Linked DNA regions of Roseateles amylovorans. The protein of the gene in region 1 interacts with the protein of each later gene in a pairwise test. Links are inferred from orthologs where the notes say so. Each region holds a gene or a part of one and is shown on either strand. Other genes may lie near its edges. The genes, in order: recO and recR.

Evidence for each region.
Region 2: the proteins of recO (region 1) and recR interact in binary tests that used the Escherichia coli proteins (3 or more experiments, as listed by UniProt). The link is inferred for Roseateles amylovorans from one-to-one orthologs.

What each region holds. Positions count from the first base shown.
Region 1 is NZ_CP104562.2:5,275,997-5,279,060, forward strand. What follows is about bases 126-2,874. They hold recO (DNA repair protein RecO), read right to left. Parts: upstream 2,013-2,874; coding sequence 1,239-2,012; downstream 126-1,238. Other genes in these bases: N4261_RS21820 (GNAT family N-acetyltransferase), read right to left, coding at 126-442; N4261_RS21825 (pyridoxine 5'-phosphate synthase), read right to left, coding at 439-1,224; era (GTPase Era), read right to left, coding at 2,124-2,874. Also shown: more of N4261_RS21820, read right to left, coding at 1-125; more of era, read right to left, coding at 2,875-3,041. UniProt on the Escherichia coli protein: Involved in DNA repair and RecF pathway recombination.
Region 2 is NZ_CP104562.2:4,456,132-4,459,159, reverse strand. What follows is about bases 93-2,805. They hold recR (recombination mediator RecR), read left to right. Parts: upstream 93-1,011; coding sequence 1,012-1,599; downstream 1,600-2,805. Other genes in these bases: N4261_RS18470 (transglycosylase SLT domain-containing protein), read right to left, coding at 2,369-2,805; N4261_RS18475 (MAPEG family protein), read left to right, coding at 1,825-2,214; N4261_RS18485 (YbaB/EbfC family nucleoid-associated protein), read left to right, coding at 675-1,001; dnaX (DNA polymerase III subunit gamma/tau), read left to right, coding at 93-643. In the rest of the region: more of dnaX, read left to right, coding at 1-92; more of N4261_RS18470, read right to left, coding at 2,806-3,028. UniProt on the Escherichia coli protein: May play a role in DNA repair. It seems to be involved in an RecBC-independent recombinational process of DNA repair. It may act with RecF and RecO.

The DNA.
Region 1 (3,064 bases):
GGGCATGCCGCAACAGAGCAGCGCCGAAGCCGAGCCCCTGGCAGGTCGGGGCGACATAGAGCCGGGTCAGCTCGACCCGGCCCGGCTCGGTGTGGCTGTCCAGCGCGGCCCAGGCCTGCAGCGGCAAGTCGGGTGCCGGGGCCAGCGCCTGCGCAGCCGGCAACCCGGCCGCCTTGATGTCGTCGTCCCGCGAGCGAGGATTCGGCTTGACATCGGTCCGCGCGCCCGGTTTGGGCGGGACGACGTCCGGCGGCCCCTCGATGACCCACATCGGATCTTGGGCGAGCGCCCGGGCGAGCGTCTCGGGTCGGAAGGCGTCCTCCACATAGGCGGCGAACGCAGCGGTCACGCCGTGCGAGGCATAGGTGTCCAGCCAGACCCAACGCGCCAGTGCCGCGATGCGCGGCAGGTCTGCCGCCACAGCGCGACGGATCGAGCTCATCCCGCGTAGGCGCGCTGGATGCAGCGCTGATAGTCGCGCACGGTCTCGGCATAGCCGAGCTCCAGTGCGTCGGCGATGAGCGCATGGCCGATGGACACTTCCGCCACGCCCGGCACCTCGCGCAGGAAGCGGGTGAGGTTGTCCCGGTTGAGGTCGTGACCGGCATTGATCGCCAAGCCCTGCGCCAGCGCGGCGCGGGCGGTCGCGGTGAAGGTGGCGAGCACCTCGTCCTCCTTCGGTGTGCCGTAGGCGCTGGCCCAGCGCTCGGTGTAGAGCTCGATGCGATCGGCGCCCAGCGCGGCGACATGCGCCATCGCCTCCGGCAACGGATCCATGAACAGACTGACCCGCACGCCCAGGGATTTGCACTCGGCGATCATCGGACGCAGCCGCTCGGCGTCGGCCGGCAGTTGCCAGCCGTGGTCGGAGGTGAATTGATCCTCGCTGTCGGGCACGAAGGTGGCCTGATGCGGACGGACCTCGCGGATGAAGTCCATCAGGTTCTGCGTCGGATTGCCTTCGATGTTGTATTCGGCTTGCGGCCAGGCTTTCATCAGTGTGGCCAGCTCGCGCACATCGTCGGCGCGGATGTGGCGCGCATCCGGGCGCGGATGCACAGTGATGCCCTGCGCACCGGCCTCCAGGCACAGCTGTGCGGCGCGGATCACGCTGGGAATGCCCAGGTGTCGCGTATTGCGCAGCAGCGCCACCTTGTTCACATTGACGGACAGCGCGCAGCGCGCGTCATGGCGAGCGCCTTCGGGAGCGATGAGGGGATTCATGGGCGGGGCTAACCTCAGGTGAGCAGCTTCTGCACGTCCAGCAAGACCTGGCGCGTGCGCAGCGGACGATGCCCCAGATGATAGTGAAGCAGACCACGTAGCAGCGGCTTCATCGAAGCGCCCGCCGCTTCGCAGGCCTGTTGCAAGGCCGCCGAGCTGCCGTGCATCAGGGCGGCCTGCAACTGGATCAGCGCCTGACCCTGAAGTTGGGGCGCGTCATGGTTGGGCACGATCACGCCGGACTCGGCCGAAATCATGTAGGGACGCTCCGGCTCCAGGGGCGCTTGTGTGGTGGCCAGCACGCTGAGATCGGGCAGCAGACCGCATTCGGACAACAGCCGCAGTTCGAAGGCACGGAGCGCGGCCTGAGCGGTGTCCACCGCATTGAGCTGCGGGAGCAGCTCGGCGTAGGTGTCGAAGAGCGCGGGTTGCGCATCCTGACGCGGCAGGAACTTCAGCAGCAGCTCGTTGACGTAATAGCCACTGAACAGCGCAGCCCCGCCGGGCAGCGTCTGCCCGCCGACCCATTCCGCGCCGCGCAGGGTCTGGACCTCGGCGGCACCGTCCTCATTCATTTTCGACGGCTTGCTCAGCGTGACCTGCAGCCGCAGGAACGGCAGCAGCACCGAACGCAGCTGGGAGTACGGCCGCTTCGCCCCTTTGGCGACCACCGACAGCCGGCCCTGATCGCGGGTGAACAGATCCAGCACGAGGCTGGTCTCGCTCCAGTCGTAGTGATGAAGGACAAAAGCCGCCTGGGTCGCAGGCGGCTTAGCGCGTGTGGCCATGGCCTCTCAACGGAATCATCCCTCGTCCCAAGATCAACCGAAACGGACACGAACACGGAAACGGAGAAGCGCGGAGGGCCGCGTCCACCGGGCGCGGCATCCCCTTGGGCTTCATTCGTAGCCGTAGGACCGCAGATGCTCTTCCGAATCCGCCCAGCCGGAGCGGACCTTCACCCACAGCTCAAGGAAGACCTTGGCGTCCATCAGCGTTTCCAGCTCCTGGCGGGCTTCGGAGCCGATCCGCTTCAGGCGTTCACCGCCCTGGCCGATGATCATGCCCTTCTGGGCCTCACGCTCCACGACGATGGTGGCGGCGATGCGGCGCAGGTTGCCCTCTTCTTCCCAGCGGTCGATGACGACGGTGGCGGCATACGGCAACTCATCACCGGTCAGCCGGAAGAGCTTCTCGCGGATCATCTCGCTGGCCAGGAACTTCTCGCTGCGGTCGGTCAGCGCTTCCTGGTCGTAGAACCATTCCTGCTCGGGCAGGTAGGGCTTGAGGATCTGGAACAGCCGCTGGACGTCCGAATTCTTCTGCGCCGACAGCGGCACGAATTCGCTGAAATTGCGACGCTCCTGCATGCTCTTGAGCCACGGCATCAGCTCGGCACGGCGATTGACCGCATCCAGCTTGTTGGCGATGAGCACCACCGGCTTGTCCTGCGGCAGCAGCGACAGCACCTTGGCGTCATCCAGGCCGAAGCGGCCCGCCTCGACGACGAACAGCACCAGGTCCACATCGGCCAGCACGCCCTGCACCGTGCGGTTCAGGTTGCGGTTCAGCGCCGAGCTGTGACGGGTCTGGAAGCCCGGGGTGTCGACGAACACGAACTGGGTCTCGTCCACCGTGCGCACGCCGGTGATGCGGTGCCGCGTGGTCTGCGCCTTGCGCGAGGTGATGGACACCTTCTGGCCCACCAGCGCATTCAGCAGCGTCGACTTGCCGACGTTGGGCCGCCCGACGATCGCGATCAGGCCGCAGCGGGTATCGCCGTCGAAGACCGGGGGCGCACCGACACCGCCGCGCACGGCGGAAGCGTCGTCATCGAGGG
Region 2 (3,028 bases), 820 kb from region 1 along the record:
GGCCACACGGTTCAGCGACCGGTTGCGCCCCCGTGCGGCGCCGCCGCCATCGGTCCAGGCCGAGGCCGATGACCTGGATGACATCTCCCCGCCGCATGACGACGACGGTCCGCCGCCCTGGCTGGACGTGCCGCCGCCGGGGGATGAGGAGATGGGTGACGGCCCCACGCTGCTGGACGATCCGTCTGCGGACGATGCCGCCACCCAGGGCATCTACCTGTCCACCGCCGTGGACGAGGTGGCCCTGGTCGCCACCCCGCTGGGTGAGCGCTGGTATGCCACCGTGCCGCAACTCGGCCTGACCGCGCTGACCCGTGAGCTGGCGCTGCAATCCGAATGCCTGGAGATCGCCGAGCAGGAGCAGCCGCAGCGCTGGCGGCTGCGGGTGGAGCGCGAGTCGCTGCGCCAGCCCGGCCTGCAGGACAAGCTGCAGGCGGCGCTGTCGAGCTGGGTCCAGGCGCCGGTGCGTCTGGAGATCGAAGCCGGCCGTGCCACCGATTCACCGGCCCTGCGCGATACCATGGCAGCCCGCGCACGGCAGCGCCGTGCCGAAACCATCATCCTCGAAGACCCCGAGGTCCAGCAGTTGCTGACGCAGTTCAAGACCGCGCGCATCCTGCCCGGGTCCATCAAACCTCTCTGAACTCTCTCCCCGAACGACAAGGATCACCATCATGATGAAGGGTCAACTCGCAGGCCTGATGAAGCAGGCCCAGGCGATGCAGGACAACCTGAAGAAGGCGCAGGACGAGCTGGGCAACATCGAGGTCGAGGGCCAGTCCGGCGCCGGCCTGGTGAAGGTCACCATGACCTGCAAGCACGACGTCAAGCGCGTGGCCATCGATCCCAGCCTGCTGGCCGATGACAAGGACATGCTGGAAGACCTGGTGGCGGCCGCGTTCAACGACGCCGTCCGCCGCGCCGAGGAAGTCAGCCAGGAGAAGATGTCCAAGCTGACCGCCGGCATGCCGATGCCCCCCGGCATGAAGTTCCCGTTCTGATCGGGCCACGGTGACCGCACTCGAACAGCTGATCGAGGCTCTGCGGCGCCTGCCCGGCGTGGGCCAGAAGTCGGCCCAGCGCATGGCCTATCACCTGCTGCAGCATGACCGCCCCGGCGCCGACGCGCTGGCGCACGCGCTGCAGCAGGCCACCCACAGCGTCCGGCATTGCGAACGCTGCTACACCTTCAGCGAATCGCCGCTGTGCCCCATCTGCCAGGACAGCCGCCGGGATGCGCGTCTGCTGTGCGTCGTCGAGACGCCAGCCGACCAGGCGGCGATGGAGCGCACCGCCTCCTACCACGGCTATTACTTCGTGCTGCAGGGCCGCATCAGCCCGCTGGACGGGGTGGGCACGCGTGAGATTGGCGTCGAGCCGCTGCTGGCGCGGGCGGCGGATGGTCAGGTGGAAGAGGTCATCCTTGCCACCAGCTTCACCGCCGAAGGCGAAGCGACCGCCCATGTGCTGGCCGAAGCGCTGCGGGTGCGCGGCCTGCGCAGTACCCGGCTGGCGCGCGGCGTGCCGGTGGGCAGCGAGCTCGAGTATGTGGATCTGGGCACCATCGCGCATGCATTGGTGGATCGACGCGCCACCTGACCGCGGCCGGTGGTGCTGCGACGCAGGGGCGTTGCCGGTTCGATCGACTGGTGCGCTGCCGGCTCAACCGCTGCCAATTCAAGCGCTGAGTCAAGCGTTGCCGAGTCAAGCGCTGCCGATGAGCGCGCTGGCGGCTGTATTGTCGACGTTGTCTGTGCCGACTCCGTTTCTGCCCGCGCCTTCGGCGCTGCCACTGCCTTTGCCTTTTTACTTGCTGGAATCACCATGACCCTGGCCAACTACTGCCTGATCATCGCGGGCGTGCTGCCCATCCTCTGTGCGGGACTGGCGAAGTCCAAGGGCTTCGGCAAGCACCGTCGCGATGGGGGCTACGACAACCACGATCCCCGCGGCTGGCTGAACCGCCAGTCCGGTTGGCAGGCGCGGGCCAATGCGGCCCAGGCGAACAGCTTCGAAGCCTTGCCGCTGTTTGTCGCCGGGGTGCTGGCGGCACAGCAGATGCAGCATGATCAGTCGCGCATCGACCTGCTGGCGGTGAGCTTCATCGTGCTGCGTCTGCTGTATGTCGCGTTTTATGTAGCGAATGTGGCGGGACTGCGAAGCGCGGCCTGGATTGCCGGCATGGGCGTGTCGATCGCGCTGTTCTTCGTCTGATCGACGGGCCGGCCGAAGCACTCGGCCACGCATGAAAAATGGGCGCTCCGGGAGCGCCCATTTTTTCGCCGGTATCGTCACCAGCAGGTCACCACCAGTAGGTCACCAGCAGGTCACCGGTACATCGCCGTCACGGCGGGCCCTGGGGCCCCGTTCAGCGGATCGACGCCTTGGTCGACACCGTGCTGCCACCGCCGCCGGTCACCCGGCTGCCGGCCACCTTGGCGCTGCGGGTTTTGCCGGAAGAGGCCTTCGTCGTGGGCTTGGCGTTGGACTTGGAGGAGGCGACGCGGGTGGCGCGGGTCGGCGTCTTGCGCGTAGCGGACGGGGTTTCGGCCGCAATGGCCTGACCCTCGCGCAGGTAGACGACGACCTGCTGACCATGCTTGAAGGTCGCCTTGGTGCTGACCTTGTTCCACTGCGCCACCTGGGTCGGGCCCAGCCGGTAGCGACGGGCCACCGTGGCCACGGTGTCGCCCTTGCCGGCCTTGAGCGTGACGCGACGCATCGGCGGCACGTCCGGTGCGAACATGATGCTGGCGTTGTCGGCCAGGTGTTCGGAGACGTCCTTGTCGCGGGCGGCGCTGCGCGGCACCAGCAGCGTCGAGCCTTGCTTGACCAGCATGCGCGCCGGAATGCGGTTGATCTCGCGCAGGCCGGTCTCGCTCATGCCGACCTGCTTGGCGGCGTCCGCCGGCTTCATCGTCTTGGGCACGACCCAGGCGGTCCAACTGGCCAGCGGGCCCTTGTAGCGCTCCAGGTTGCCGACGAAGGTGCTCGCGTTGTCGTAAGGCAGCAGGATCTGGCCGCTGCT